Regions from separate parts of the Mesorhizobium sp. M0715 genome, predicted to be linked through region 1. Evidence: riboswitches for the same ligand, from Rfam matches in the RefSeq annotation. Region 1 holds a riboswitch; each other region holds the start of a gene.

Region 1 (4,997 bases):
CGACGAGGCCACCGCTGTTGCGGACCGAGCTCGTATGCGCGCTGTCAACCGAAGTAACCGCAGGCTGATTGGCGCCATTGGAGCCAAAGTTGTCGCTGCCGGCGAACGCGCTGCCGGTGATGGCCAGAACGGCGGCGGCAGCAATAAGGATCTTGTTCATTTTAATCTCCTGAATTCTGGATTTCGCCAGGACGGCAGACACAGCTGCCGTCGCTTGCGAAATTGGCTGTTAGCGACCGAAGAGGTTACGGTCGCTGCCCTGAGCGGGCGTCTGGGCAGCCGGTTCCGAGGTCTTGGTGGAAGCCGTGTACGACTGGTCCACTGCGGCGGCAGGCTGGTTAGAGCCGTTCGAACCGTAGTTGTCGCTGCCGGCGAAAGCGCTGCCGGAGATGGCCAGAACGGCGGCGGCAGCAATGAGGATCTTGTTCATCTTAAATACTCCTGAATGTCTGAATTTCGCCAGGGCGGCGGGCGAGCCCGCCGTCGACTGGGAATCGGCTGTTAGTTGTTGCCGAAGACGTTGCGGTCAGCACCCTGGGCAGGCGCCTGAGCAGCCGGTTCCGACTTCTTGGTCGAAGCGGTGTACGAGCTGTCGACAGCAGTGGCTGCCGCGGCGTTCGAACCGTAGTGGTCGCTACCAGCGAAGGCGCTGCCGGAAATGGCCAGAAGGGCTGCGGCAGTGAGAATGATCTTTTTCATTTTTGTACTCCAGTATCGTCTTTTTCCGTCCGTCTAGCGGCGTGTCTTGGAAATGAAATCGCGTCGTTCGGACAGCCCCGATGTGGGAGGGCAACCCCGCCTTTTCCAATCACGAAGTTGTTCCGTGTGGACCATGAATCCACACCTTGAAATTGTGCCAAGGGAATCTACGGGTATATTTTTCTTCTTTAAATCAGCATGTTAAGTGTAACCGCTGGATGGATCACTGACTGTTTCAGAGGCCCAGCGTTCACACCGTCCTGCACGCACCGTCAACAGAAACGAACCGTTCGGTTCGATTTTAGATCGAGCTAATAGTCACTTTTCGAAACCGTTAACCTTTTTTGACCCCGCCAAGGGGTCCGATTCGGGGATATCGCAGCCGGCAAAATGGTCATCCGGGAGGTGGATTTCAGCCCGCGACGGTCTGCGGGAACGTTCGCAGGCCGTGTCGCGCCGCATGGATACGATGTCGTTTTCATGCCGACGGCGCGCCCCCGATCGTGGTTAGATCATACCATCTCAGGTGCCGCTTCGTGACGACGAGGCGGAGAATTGGGAAGCCGGTCAGAATCCGGCGCTGCCCCCGCAACGGTGGTGGAGTTCAAGTCGCAACGGGAGACCACTGGGCAACTGCCTGGGAAGGTGTCGCGATGGTCCGCAAGGACAACTCCAGAGCCCGGAAACCAGCCCGAGATTGTTAGACTCGACTGATCGCGGTGGGCGGTCAAGAGGTGGATAGCGCATGTCTGGCACCTAGCCGGCCTGCGTTTCAATCCTTCCTCCATCACCACCAGTTCAGTCCTTAGAAACGAGGACAGGACATGGATACCCGCAACGACATGCTGAGGCTCCTGAAGGGGCGCCGGCAAGGCTTTTCGCTGGAGCAGCCCTTCTACACCGATCCGGACTACTTCAAGCTCGACATGGAGCTGATCTGGTATCGCGACTGGCTGTTCATCGGCCATGATTGCGAACTGCCGAAGCCGGGCAGCTACATCACCGTGCAGATCGGCGACTATCCGGTGGTCCTTGTCCGCGACCAGCACGGCAAGATCAACGCCTTCCACAATTCCTGCCGCCATCGCGGCAGCCGTGTATGCAACACGGAGAAGGGCACGGCGGCAAAGCTCGTCTGCCCCTATCACCAGTGGACCTATGAGCTGGACGGCCGCCTGCTGTTTGCCCGCCAGATGGCCGACGGTTTCGACAAGAGTGATTTCAGCCTGAAGCCGGTCGCCTGCGAGAGCGTCGGCGGCTACATCTTCATCTGTCTGGCCAAGGAGCCGGCGGATTTCGCGCCGATGCGGGCGATGATCGAACCCTATCTTTTGCCGCACCGGTTGCGTGAAGCAAAGATCGCCTTCGAGAGCACGATCGTCGAGAAGGGCAACTGGAAGCTGGTCTGGGAAAACAACCGCGAGTGCTATCACTGCGCCGCCAATCATCCTGAGCTGTGCAAGACCTTCCCCGAGGCTCCGACCGTGACCGGCGTCAACGGCGCCGACAGCGACCCTGAAATGGTCGCGCACTGGGCCAAATGCGAGGCATCAGGCCTGCCGAGCAAATTCCGCATCGATCCGGCAGGGCAGTACCGCGCCACCCGCGCGCCGCTGCTGCGCGATGCCGTCAGCTACACCATGACGGGAAAACGGGCGGTCCAGAAGAACCTGTCCGACAGCGTTTCAACCGACCGCATCGGCTCCTTGCTGCTTTATCATTATCCGACAACCTGGAACCATATCCTCGGCGACCATGCCGTCACCTTCCGCGTGCTGCCGATCAGTGCCACGGAAACCGCGGTGACGACAAAATGGCTCGTCCACAAGGATGCGGTCGAAGGCGTCGACTACGATCTCGCTGAGCTCACCCATGTCTGGACCGAGACCAACGACCAGGACCGTCGCATCGTCGAGGAAAACGCCTTCGGCATCTTGTCGCCGGCCTACGAACCAGGCCCCTATTCGGAGCTGCATGAGGGCGGCGTGATCCAGTTCGTCGAGTGGTACGCGTCGTTCATCGGACCGCGCCTTGCAGAAGGCGACCGGCCGGCCCTGCGCAGCGTCGCCTAGCCCAGGGGACAAGAGGATGAATGCGATGACGGACCTTGGCCTCTATCGCCATCTCGACCAGATGACGCCCTGGAACGACAGGCTGCAGGTGCTGGAAGTGATCGGCGTCAGTGACGAAGCGCCTGACGTGAAGACCTTCACCTTCCGCTCCGACAACCAGACCTGGTTCCGCTACAAACCGGGCCAGTTCGTGACGCTGGAATTACCGACATCGGACGGGCCGCTGATGCGCACCTACACGCTGTCGTCCTCGCCGTCGCGGCCGTTCTCAATCGCGGTGACGGTCAAGGCGCAGGCGGGCAGCACCGGTACGCGCTGGATGTTCGACCATCTGACGCCGGGCTCGCACGTCAAGGCCTATGGGCCGACCGGCGACTTCTCGCTACACAGCCACCCGGCGGCCAAATATCTGTTCATTTCGGCCGGCTCCGGCGTGACGCCGATGATGTCGATGCTGCGTTGGCTGAACGACTGCGCGCCATGGACAGATGTCGGCTTCGTCAACTGTGCGCGCCGCCCGGAAGAGATCATTTTCCGCAAGGAACTCGAGCTGCTCGGCAGCCGCATGCCCGGCCTGTCGCTCGGCTTCATGATCGAGGAGCGGTCGAGCCGCGAGGGCTGGTTCGGCCATATGGGCCGCATCGACGCGATCCGGCTGCCATTGCTGGCGCCCGATTTCCGTGAGCGCGAGATCTTCTGCTGCGGCCCCGATCCCTTCATGCGCGCCGTGCGCGGCATGCTGGACGCCGCCGGCTTCGACATGGCGAAATACCATCAGGAAAGCTTTGCGGCGCCTGCCGTGGAGGAGATCCCGGCGCCGTTCTCGCCGCCGGCGGAAGACGGCGCCGCTGCTGCTGTCGAGGCCGTGACACCAATCCGGTTCTCGCTTTCCGATGTCGATGCCGAATGCGTCGCCGGCCAGACCGTGCTGCAGACGGCACGCGCCTCTGGGGTGCGGATTCCCGCCGCCTGCGAGTTCGGCCTGTGCGGCACCTGCAAGGTGAGGAAGGTCGCGGGCGATGTCGAGATGAGCCACAATGGCGGCATCCTCGATCACGAAATCGAGGACGGCTTTATCCTCGCCTGTTGCTCGAAGCCGCTTTCTGCGCTTGAAATCGAAGCGTGATCGGCTGCGCTCGCCCCGAGCCTGCGCTATCTTGCCAAAAACCCTGCAAATGGTTAGACGCCTGCAACGGTGGGGTTGACCGTAAGGCCCGAAGATCATCTCCGCGGCCTGCTCGGCGGGGGAGCAAACATGCGACAATCCGGCATCTATGCCATTGCCAGCAAGGATATCGTCTTTGAATCCTTCGACGGCGAAGCCGTCGTTCTTGACCTGACCACGGGCAAATATTTCGGCTTCTCTGATTCAGGCAGCAGACTTTGGGATGCACTGTCGTCCGGCGTGCCTGCCTCCGAACTGGTCGGCGCCACGACCGGAATTGGCGCCCTCGATGCCGCCGCGATTGACGGCTTTGTTTCACAATTGCTCGAATTCGGTTTGCTGGCGGCCGTAACCGATGGCGTGGCAAGACCGGTTCCAAGCGAATTGCTGGCTCAGCTCGCCGCTGCCAGAGAGCCCCTCAAGGTCGACATCCATGACGATCTCGCCGATCTCATTGTCGTCGATCCCATCCACGAGGTCGAGGAGCCCCTCGGCTGGCCCGCGGTGAAGCAAGCCAACTGAAGCGCCCATCAGGTTCTCGTTGCCGGACAGCTCCGGAACAGGCAAACCCATGCCGAACGTCACTCTCGAAAACTTGGTTGACTACGCACGTCATGTCCTGGCGCAAGCAGAGAGCAGCGCCGCGCATTATCCACTGACCCGCAAGGCGAGCTTGCCGCATCTGGATCTGACCGCGCATGTCAGCGCCGGCGCGTTGGCGGATGCCGTCGCTCATGGCTTTGTCACTGCTCCGGGCAACCGAACGCCTGCCGACATCTGCCGCGTCTTCGTCGCGCATCCCGGCATAGACGGCATCGCGGCACCGGCCAGGTGGGGCCAGGGAGCCTTCACGCAGCATGGCTTCGCCACCCAACTGGCGGAAGCCGGTTTGCGTGGCAACCATTTCCACGACCTGGATTTCTGGCAGTTCTATGATCCGCAACGTCGCGTTGGCGTGCAATTGATGGCTTCGGCCGACGCCTTTCCGCCGTGGGAGCCGGGAGCGCCGCTGCGGGCTTTCCTGCATTGGGAATATGGGGCGCGCGGCATGCGCCTTGCCC
Region 2 (4,997 bases), on a different contig from region 1:
CGCCGGTGAAGGCCGCGACCGGCAATGTCCAGATGCCGAAACTGTCGCCGAAGACGGTGATAACGGAAACCGCACCCGCGGCGGCGCCCGACGACAGGCCGAACAGGAACGGGTCGGCAAGGTCGTTGCGGGTCACCGTCTGCAGCAGCGCACCGACGACGCCGAGACCGACGCCGACGCAGATGGCCAGGATCGTGCGCGGCAGCCGCAGGTCGACGACGATCTTGCCGACCGGTCCTGCCACGTCGTGCCCGCTGAAGCCGATTACACGACCAAGCGCGGCAACAACATCGGTCAGCGGGATCAGTGTCGAACCATAGGCGATCGACAGCAGAGCGAGAGCGGCGATCGCCGCCGCGCCCGCCAGCATGGCCAGTGCAAATGCCGGATGGCGCAAGCCTGGAAATGCGTCGCGTCTGTCAGGACGCGTGCGACGCACTTCCAGGATCTCTTGTTCATGCATGTCGTTGCCCCAAAACCGCTGCGCACTTTTGGGCGACAGGCATCAAAACGCTTCCGGATGCATGGCCTTGGCGATCTTGTCGATCGCTTCGATGTTGGCCGGGCCGGGAGTAAGTTCGGCATAGCGCAGCGCGACGAAGCGCTCGTTCTTGACCGCGTCGGTCTCCTTCATGGCCGGATGCGCCTTCAGGAAATCGAGCAGTTTCCTGTAGCCACCGCCATCCTGGTAATCGAGCAGGATGAGGAATTGCGGATTGCGCGACGCCACCGTTTCCCAGTCCGTATTGCCCCAACTGGTGTCCATGTCGGCCATAATGTTGTCGCCGCCGGCGGCTGATATCATGGCGCTGGGGATGGCGAATTTGCCTGCGGTGAACGGCTTGTCCTCGCCGGAATCATAGAGGAAGACCCGCGTTCCCTTGGCGTCGCCGACCTTGGCGGTGATGTCGGCGAGCCGCGTCTTCCAGCCGGAGACAAGCTTCTCAGCTTCGGCCTCCTTGCCGAAGATCGTGCCCAGCTTTTCGACGTCGCCATAGAGCAGGTCCATCGAGGCGGCGGGGCGGCTCTTGTCGAGATGGACGCAGCTTTCCGTCAGCACCAGCGTCTTGATGCCGTGCGGAGCAAGCGTGTCGGGCGTCACTTCACCACCCGGCTTCATGCCATAATACCAGCCGGCGAAGAAAAAATCGGGCTCGACCGCGACGAGGTTTTCGAGCGTCGGATATTTCGGCGCCAGTTCCGGGATCGAACCCTGCTCGGCCTTGAACTCAGGACCCACCTTGTACCATCCGGTGATGCCGGTCAGGCCGACGATCGACGGCTGCAGTTTCAGCGCGAAAGCCATCTCGGCCATGTTGAGATCCTGGATGACGGCGCGCTTCGGCGGCGCATCGAAGGTCAGCGGCTTGCCGCAGCTGTCGACAGTTACCGGGAAGGCCAGGGCTGTCGAGGCCAGCAGCGAGAAGGCAAGCGAAAAAGCAAGGCGTTTCAAGGGTTTGCTCCTGTGGACGGGATGATCGATATGGGACGGCTTCAATCAGGATGGCGGCGCGGCACGGTTCGGAACATCGAACACCGTCAGTTCGCGGTCTTCGGTCGGATGGCGCAGACGCAGCACATCGATGCCGAAAATTTCGCGAATCAGCTTTTGGGTCAGCGCTTCGCGCGGTGCGGCGAGCGCTTGCAGACGGGCATGGTTCATCACCGCCACCCTGGTGGCGAACGGTGCCACCAGCGCCAGATCGTGCAGCACCGCGATCACCGTCATCTCGAAGCCTGCCACGAGGTCGAGCAGTTCGCCGCGGGCGCGCGGGTCGAGATGGTTGGTCGGCTCGTCGAGGAACAGGATCTTTGGCTGCTGGGCGATGGCGCGGGCCAGTTGGGCGCGCTGGCGCTCGCCGCCCGACAGCGAGCCGATGGTGCGGCCAAGCAGCGGCAGCAGGCCGGTCCGGCGCAGCGCATCGACGACAATGTCACGCTCCTCGCTCCTGCGCCGTAGCCGAGCGTGCGGGACCCGGCCCAGCTCGACATAGTCGATCACCGCCAGCCGCGGATCGGGCTGGTCGGTCTGGCCGACCACGGCGATATGCAGTGCCCGCTCGGCGGCGGAAATCCTGTCCAGCCGGCGCCCGCCGAGGTTCACCTCGCCGGAACTTGGCCGCAGCATGCCCGACAGCATGCGCAGCAGCGTCGTCTTGCCGGCGCCGTTGGGACCGATGATGGCTAGGCGATCGCCAGCGGCCACCGAGAAGCTGACCGCCTGGACCAGATCCCGCCCGTTCGCCATGGCGCAGAGGTCACGGGCTTCGAGAAGCGCTACGGGCATCGGCTGCCCGCCAGATTGCCGGGATGGCAAAGCGTGCTCACGATGATGCGATGATCGATAGAGCCGTCCAACTTTCCGTCACTTTCCAAAACTGGCGACGGAAGGAAGCTGGCGAAGCGGCCGACAAGACCGGGATTCGCGTTTCCTCCCGGCACACCCCGTCCGGTCAACTCAGTGATGGCAGGTCTCCTGGCTCGCGGGTCGTTGCGCCATCCTGCCTTCCCAGCCTTGCCGGCCAGTGGCATTCACGGATTTTGCTCGCCGCTTACAGTTGCGGGGGCAGCCACGGCCTCGACCCCTGGGGATCTCACCGTGTTCCCTTTTCACCCCTCGCCTTTCGACTCGGGGACCATCACCGCTTCAGCGTAGATTTCCCCCAATCGCTTCGCAATGGATTTCTCGGACGGAGTGGTGGGCCGGCTAGGGGAAACATGCATTTCCCGCTCTCGATATGTAATAACATTACGCATTTAGAGGATGCCGCCTGGCGCTGTCAAGTGAAGCCTGCCGAATTTGGCTCGTCGGCGGCAAGGGGCGCTCCAACGCTGCGCCATATCGGTGCGACTGTGACGGGATCGGTGCGATTGCGCGGGATGCGCAATTTCGATCAAACTGGCCGCGCCAGGAAACGGCAGGATGATCTGGCCAATGCGAGGAGCAAAATGAACTCGACCGAGAAAGCGCTGTGGTTCGTCGAAAGTCATCTGCCGGAGGCTGTTACACTCGACGATGTCGCGCAAAGCAGCGGGGTGTCGCGTTTTCATGTGACGCGGGCTTTCGGGGCCGCCACCGGCCGGTCGGTGATGGGCTACATGCGCTCACGCCGGCTGACCGAGGCGGCGCGCAAGCTGGCCGGCGGGGCGCCCGACATCCTCAGCGTCGCGCTCGACGCCGGCTACAACTCGCATGAGGCGTTCACCCGGGCCTTCCGCGATCAGTTCGGCACCACGCCGGAACTGGTGCGCGCGCAAGGCACACTCGACAAGCTCGACCTCGTGGAGCCGATCCTGATGGACCAGTCCTTCCTCACCAATCTCGAACCACCGCGTTTCGAGACCAGCCGGCCGTTCCTGATCGCCGGCCTCGGCGAACGCTACAGCTGCGAAACCAGCGCCGCCATTCCGATGCAATGGCAGCGCTTCGGCCCCTATATCGGCAACATTCCGGGCGAGACCGGCGATGTCGCCTATGGCGTCTGCGTCAACGGCGACGATGCCGGCAATTTCGACTACATCGCCGGCGTCGAAGTGTCTGATTTTTCCGACCTGCCGAGGGAATTCAGCCGGGTGCGGGTGCCGGCGCAGAAATATGCGGTCTTTGCCCACCGCGAACACATCTCGACCATCCGCCGCACGGTCAATACGATCTGGAACAAATGGCTGCCGGCTTCCGGCCACGAGATATCGGATGCGCCGGAATTCGAACGCTACGGCCCTGAGTTCGACCCACGCAGCGGCAATGGCGGGCTGGAGATCTGGATACCGGTGAAGGCGTAGTCGGTCAGGCCATCGGCAGCGCCGGCCAGCGATCGACTATCCCGCCGCCGGAAAACACAGCGATCGACCCGAACTGCTGCAGCACGGCTTCGCTCTGCGTCGGCCTTAGAAACGCGTAGTCGCCGGGTTTTGCGGTCGCGTCGGCGGGCAAGCCCATGAATTGCTGGTTGGAGGACAGGCCGAGCAGCCCGTTCGCCTTCATGCCTTCGGGGAAGACGGGCTCGGCCATCCACTTGCCGCCATAGAGATAGCAGCCCTTGCGCGGGAAGCGGCCGAGCGCCTGCAGCAGGCGGGTGACGGCCGGCGGGCCAGGCAGCATCGGCTCGACCATTTTCAGGATCGGCGTGGCGATGAAGGCCGCCGGCTGGAAGCCGTCGAGTCCTGGCGTATCGAAGTCGCTGGGCAGCACGAAGGCGGAGCCCATCGAGACCTCGTTGGCCATGCCGCCATGATGAAGCAGCGCGGTCTTGCTACCGCCGATGTTCAGGATACGGCGCTGGTCGGCGCCGAGACAGGCGACGAACGCCGAGGCCTGCGCCGACGCCTTGGCCAATGCCTTTGCCGGTCCGCCGAAAAGGCCGGGAATGAGCGGCGCATGCGCCTCGTAGGCCATGACGCCTTCGCAATGCAGCCGGGCCGGCAACGCGCTCAACGCCTTCGACAAGGCCTCAGGATTGGCGAACCCGCCGCGATGCAGCCCGACATCGATCTCGAAAGCGATGCGCAGGCCGATGCCGAGTTCGCCAGCGAGGGCGCCATATTCCGCCAGTCTCTCCTCGCTGTCGATCAGCCAGCAGACACGCGACCAGTCGACCGCGCCCCTCGAAAGCACAGCCCTTGCCGCATCGACAGGCATCGGCTTGCCATACAGCAGATCGGCATCCGGAAACGCCTTCAGCACCGCCTCGCTGATCGGCGGATGGAAGGTCATGACATGATTGGTGCCGAGCGCCTTGCCGATATGCGCAAGCAGCGGCAGGCAGGCGAGCGATTTGTCGACCAACCGCACAGCAAGGCCGGGGTCGAGCCTGTCTTTCACCAGGGCAATGTTGCTGTCCAGCCGGTCGCGATCGAGCAGCAGGCAGGGCTGGAAGATGCCGGCTTCCTTCAGCGCATCCGACAGGGTGGAAAAATAGGTGCTCATCATTCGATGCCGAACAGGCCGGCCATGTAGGGTGAGACAAAGCGGTTTTGCGGATCGATGTCGCGGCGCA
Region 3 (4,997 bases), on a different contig from region 1:
TCGTTGGCGACGCGGCCTTCGGCCAGCGCCGGGCCGTCGACCACGGCGATGACGCCATCGACTGTGACGCGGCTCTTCACGCTCGGCCACTGGAAGGCCTGGACCAGCGGCTTGGGCAGCGCCAGGCCCGAGGTTTCGATCAGGATGTGGTCGACCCTCGGCGTCAGCGCGAGGATCTTGTCGAGCGCCGGCACGAAATCGTCGGCGACGGTGCAGCAGATGCAGCCATTGGCCAGTTCGACGATGTTTTCCTCCGGGCAGGTGTCTATGCCGCAGCCCTTGAGGATCTCGCCATCGATGCCGATGTCGCCGAATTCGTTGACAATGATGGCAATGCGCTTGCCGCCGGCGTTTTCCAGGAGATGGCGGACCAGCGTCGTCTTGCCGGCGCCGAGGAAGCCGGTGACGACGGTGCAGGGAACGCGGGAGAGGTTCGCAGGCGAATCTGGGGCAGTCATGGTCAATCCTTCAGCAGGTCTAAGGGAGGGATGCGGGCAACGAGGCCACGCTTCAGGCTATCGGGGCGGCCGCGCCATGGAATCAGGGCGTCCTTCGAGGTGGCGAAGAGCTTGGCGCCTGTCACGAGGTCGGCGCCGCTGGTCGTGGTCAGGTCGCCGAAGACATAGCTCCAGCACCCGTCGCGCAGGATGGCGGCGCTGAGGCGGCGCTTGCAATTGCCGAGGCATTCGACGCTGCGGATGCGGATGTCGTCGCCGGATGCGGCGCGGCGCGTGTCGTCCGCCAGCAATTCGCCGGCGCGGGGATGAGCGTCGGCGCCGGTCTCATCGCGGCAGGAGGCGCAGACGATGATGGTGACGCCGGCCAAGGCATCATCATGGCCGGACGAAATATCCGCTGTGCCAGCCGAAAAACTGCTGTCGTGGTCCAAGATCGGGCTCCTTGCCCGGAAACCCGCCGGGCGATCGGATTCTAAAGTCGCAGACGGCAGGTCTCCTGGCTCGCGGGTCATCGCCTTGGTAGCCGCCTTCCCGGGAACTCCCCAGTGGCTTTCGGCCTTGGCTCTTCGCTTACAGTTGCGGGGACAGCCGCGGATTTGGGATTTTGCCCCGCACCGCATTCCCTCTTAGCTCTTGCCGTTGCGGGCAAGAGACCATCTGAACCGGATTTAGGCTTTTGCGGGCAGCGGTGTCAACGCAACGCAGGGGCAATCTGAAATCAGGGGCGGGGACGCTTCACTACCACTGACCGCTCTTCGCGAATGCCATCTTCGTTGTTGGGATCAGGAAAAGCTGTAACGAAAGCCGTCAGAAGGATATCTCCATCTTGCCGGTCCAGCCATCCGGCGCCGTCACCCACATCGAAGTAAATGCCATCAACTTTGAAGCCAAATGTGTCTCCAGCAGGTCAGGGTAGCGTTTTCGGATTGCCTGCGCATGTACGTCCCATGAAAAGGACGAAATCCTATCGAGGCACTCCTGCACCTCTTGGGTCAGCCTGGCTTTGATATCCATTGTTTATCCGCTAGCCTGTGTACGTTGGCTCAATTGTTATCTCCCGGCAACGCAAGGATGACCTGACGCAGCGCCTGGTACCCGTCGCCGTGGTGCCAGTCCTGATCAACGAGGAGCTCTTGACCTTCCGGCCAAGTTTCGTTGTCCAGGAGAATTTCGTTGCCGACCAGTGCTCCGCCATAGCTCGCCAGGAATATCCGGATGAAATGACTGCCAGGGCGAACCTTAGCCGTGAACAGTTTTTCCAAGCGGGCATAAAACGCTGGATATGTCCGGTTGAGAGTGCATTCCACTGCAGCCTGTGTGATCACAGGTCCACCGTAGATCTTCCAGCCAGCATCATTCCGTTGCCAGAATGCAATCTCGGCTTGCATGTTCTCGCAAACATGCTCCGCAAGGCCCTCGATCAGCACATGAAATACACCGATCAGGAATTTTCCGAATGCTTGGAAAATCGCCTGTTCACGCGTGTCGCCCAGTCCAACAAAAGATTCGATGACCGGCTGAGTGCCTAGCAACGGTGAGAAGACGTAGATTTCGAGAACAAGCCTGCGACCCGAGCCTGACGGCTCCTTGTCGAAAACTTGGGCTTCAAAGCGCAGGTCTTCCAGTTCAATCCTGACATCGTTCTGTCCACGGATGGCGCTGATCCCATGCGCAATCAACGCTTCGTGAATCAGGTCGAGAACCTCTTGCGATGCCATCATTGAACCTAGGCCGACAAAACTCCCTCAAACGGCTGCAGCCGACGGCTGATGTCAAGAGCGCCCGTCGCTGATCACGCTCAGCAGCGCCGGACCCAAATCCCCGGCAGGCGTCACTTCGATGCGTTCGAGTCCGAGCCAGCCCTGCATCTGCTTCAATTCCTCGAACAGCTCTGCAGCGGTTTCAGGCGGTGCACCGGGCTCCGCATAGGCCGCATGGACGCGCAGTATGCTGGCCGGACGGTCGGCCTTGAGGTCGACGCGTGCCACGATCCTGTCGCCGAGCAGGAACGGCAGGACATAATAGCCATATTGCCGCTTGTCGGCCGGCGTGTAGATCTCGATGCGGTAGTGGAAATCGAACAGCCGCTCGGTGCGCGACCGCTCGAAGACGACCGGATCGAACGGCGCCAGCAGGGCGCGGGCCTCGACTTTGCGCGGCAGGCGGGCGTCTTTGTGAAGATAGGCGGGCTTGTCCCAGCCTTCGACACGCACCGGCAGCAACTCGCCCGTTTCAACCAGTTCCTCCAATCGGCCTTTCATATCGGCCGGCGACAGGCGGAAATAATCGCGCAAATCGCCTGAAGTGCCCACGCCGTGGGCGCGGGCGGAAATGCGCAGCAATTCGCGGTGCGCGTCCTCGGGCGTGGGCACCGGCAGGTCGAGGACCGCCTGCGGCAGCACGCGTTCGGGCAGGTCATAGAAGCGCTCGAAACCGCGGCGGTGCGCCGTGGTGATGCGCCCGGCCCAGAACAGCCATTCGAAGGCGTGCTTGGCATGGCTCCAGCCCCACCAGCCGCCCGAGCCTTTCTGGCCCTCCAGCGCGGAAGCGGCGATCGGGCCGCGCTCGGCGACCTGGCGGTAGATCTCTTCGATATAGGCAGCGTGTTCGCGGCCCCATTTGGCGAGCCCCAGATACATTTCCTCGCCGCGCTCGGCGCGCTGCATGCGCCAGCGCATCAGCGGGTATGTCTCGACCGGCAGGAAGGAGGCCTCGTGCGCCCAGTATTCGAAAACCGTGCGCTTGCGCGTCACGGCCGCGTTGTCGAGCAGCGAGAACGGGTAGGGGCCAAGGCGCGAATAGAGCGGCATATAATGAGCGCGCACCACGGCGCTGACGGAATCGATCTGCAGCAGGCCGGTGCGGGAGAGGGTGCGGGCAAAATGCCGGCGGTCGGGCGTACCGGTCGGGCGGGGATCGAGGAACCCCTGGGCGGCAAGCGCGATGCGACGGGCCGTGGGGAGCGAGATCTTTTCCTTCATGCAGGCATCACTTTGAAGTGTTTTGACCGAGGGTCGAAAGGCTGATTCCAACGCATGCTAGCAGGGTTTTGGCGGCATCCATGTCAGGAGAGAAAAGTGGAGTAATAGGCGCAGGAAATCAAACAGGAGCGGATCGGACCAGTTTGCCGCGATATGCCGTCCAGGTCGGTGTTTTGAACAAGGTTTGACTTGCTTCGCTGGAAGTGCTGCGCTAACCCTCGCCGCGTTGCAGCATAGGCCCTTAAAACGGTTCAGCGGTTAAACTGTCACGCTTCCGCATTAGGGTCCGGTGCTGTAATCAAAGTGGATTGGCACCAACGGAAAGCCGAGCATGAACGCACTCTTGAGCTCATACCTGCCCATCGTCCTGTTCATAGGCGTGGCGCTGGTTGTCGGCCTGGCGCTGCTGGCCGCGCCCTTCCTGGTGGCCTATCGCAATCCCGATCCCGAAAAGCTTTCCGCCTACGAGTGCGGTTTCAACTCGTTCGACGACGCCCGCATGAAGTTCGACATCCGTTTCTACCTGGTGTCGATCCTGTTCATCATCTTCGACCTGGAAGTGGCCTTCCTGTTTCCGTGGGCGGTGTCGTTTTCGAAGATCGGCATGCTCGGTTTCTGGTCGATGATGGTGTTTTTGGCGGTGCTGACCATCGGCTTTGCCTATGAATGGAAAAAAGGAGCGCTGGAATGGGATTGAACGACAGTTCAGGCACCCTCGTCGCGCCGAAGCCCAAGGGTATTATCGATCCCAACACCGGCAGGCCGGTGGGGGAGGACGATCCCTTCTTCCTCGAGATCAACAATGAGTTGGCCGACAAGGGCTTTTTGGTCACTTCGACCGAGGCGCTCATCACCTGGGCGCGCAGCGGGTCGCTGATGTTCATGACGTTCGGCCTCGCTTGCTGCGCGGTCGAGATGATCCACACCTCGATGCCACGCTATGATTCGGAGCGGTTCGGCGTCGCGCCGCGTGCGTCCCCGCGCCAGTCCGACATCATGATCGTCGCCGGCACGCTGACCAACAAGATGGCGCCGGCGCTGCGCAAGGTCTACGACCAGATGCCGGAACCGCGCTACGTCATCTCGATGGGCTCCTGCGCCAATGGCGGCGGCTACTACCATTATTCCTATTCGGTGGTGCGCGGCTGCGACCGCATCGTGCCGGTCGACATCTATGTGCCCGGCTGCCCGCCGAGCGCCGAAGCGTTGCTTTACGGCATTCTTCTGCTGCAGAAGAAGATCCGCCGCACCGGCACGATCGAACGGTAAATCCATGACCGCATCCCTGAGCGAACTGTCGACATATCTCGGCGAGAAGCTGATCGGCCGCGTGAACGACGCGGCGATTGCCTATGGCGAACTCACCGTTCAAGTCGAGCCACGCGATCTGGTCGAGGTGATGACCTTCCTGCGCGACGATGCGCGCTGCCAGTTCATCTCGATCGTCGACGTCTGCGGCGCCGACTATCCGTCGCGGGCCAAGCGCTTCGACGTCGTCTACCACCTGTTGTCGCCGAAGCAGAATGTGCGCATCCGCGTCAAGGTGCAGGCCGACGAG

The links. Region 1 has a riboswitch for cobalamin ahead of NKI21_RS02235 (aromatic ring-hydroxylating oxygenase subunit alpha). Riboswitches for the same ligand answer to the same signal wherever they lie in the genome.
Region 2: linked by a shared signal. The riboswitch ahead of NKI21_RS26195 (ABC transporter ATP-binding protein) and the one ahead of NKI21_RS02235 (aromatic ring-hydroxylating oxygenase subunit alpha) in region 1 are both predicted to bind cobalamin.
Region 3: linked by a shared signal. The riboswitch ahead of NKI21_RS29245 (DUF1636 family protein) and the one ahead of NKI21_RS02235 (aromatic ring-hydroxylating oxygenase subunit alpha) in region 1 are both predicted to bind cobalamin.

Annotation. Positions count from the first base shown of each region.
Region 1 covers NZ_JAMYPL010000002.1:75,320-80,316, forward strand. Annotated here, with positions in the region: gene NKI21_RS02220 (DUF680 domain-containing protein) at 1-160, opposite strand, end outside; gene NKI21_RS02225 (DUF680 domain-containing protein) at 230-430, opposite strand; gene NKI21_RS02230 (DUF680 domain-containing protein) at 502-699, opposite strand; cobalamin riboswitch at 1,207-1,408, shown strand; gene NKI21_RS02235 (aromatic ring-hydroxylating oxygenase subunit alpha) at 1,524-2,771, shown strand; gene NKI21_RS02240 (FAD-binding oxidoreductase) at 2,797-3,897, shown strand; gene NKI21_RS02245 (PqqD family protein) at 4,027-4,458, shown strand; gene NKI21_RS02250 (serine kinase) at 4,508-4,997, shown strand, end outside.
Region 2 covers NZ_JAMYPL010000026.1:86,251-91,247, forward strand. Annotated here, with positions in the region: gene NKI21_RS26185 (FecCD family ABC transporter permease) at 1-370, opposite strand, end outside; gene NKI21_RS26190 (ABC transporter substrate-binding protein) at 506-1,453, opposite strand; gene NKI21_RS26195 (ABC transporter ATP-binding protein) at 1,499-2,287, opposite strand; cobalamin riboswitch at 2,450-2,656, opposite strand; gene NKI21_RS26200 (AraC family transcriptional regulator) at 2,950-3,783, shown strand; gene NKI21_RS26205 (DSD1 family PLP-dependent enzyme) at 3,788-4,927, opposite strand; gene NKI21_RS26210 (D-arabinono-1,4-lactone oxidase) at 4,927-4,997, opposite strand, start outside.
Region 3 covers NZ_JAMYPL010000035.1:31,819-36,815, reverse strand. Annotated here, with positions in the region: gene cobW (cobalamin biosynthesis protein CobW) at 1-458, opposite strand, end outside; gene NKI21_RS29245 (DUF1636 family protein) at 461-889, opposite strand; cobalamin riboswitch at 928-1,131, opposite strand; gene NKI21_RS29240 (hypothetical protein) at 1,266-1,472, opposite strand; gene NKI21_RS29235 (DUF6348 family protein) at 1,502-2,179, opposite strand; gene NKI21_RS29230 (winged helix-turn-helix domain-containing protein) at 2,231-3,439, opposite strand; gene NKI21_RS29225 (NADH-quinone oxidoreductase subunit A) at 3,771-4,136, shown strand; gene NKI21_RS29220 (NuoB/complex I 20 kDa subunit family protein) at 4,127-4,708, shown strand; gene NKI21_RS29215 (NADH-quinone oxidoreductase subunit C) at 4,713-4,997, shown strand, end outside.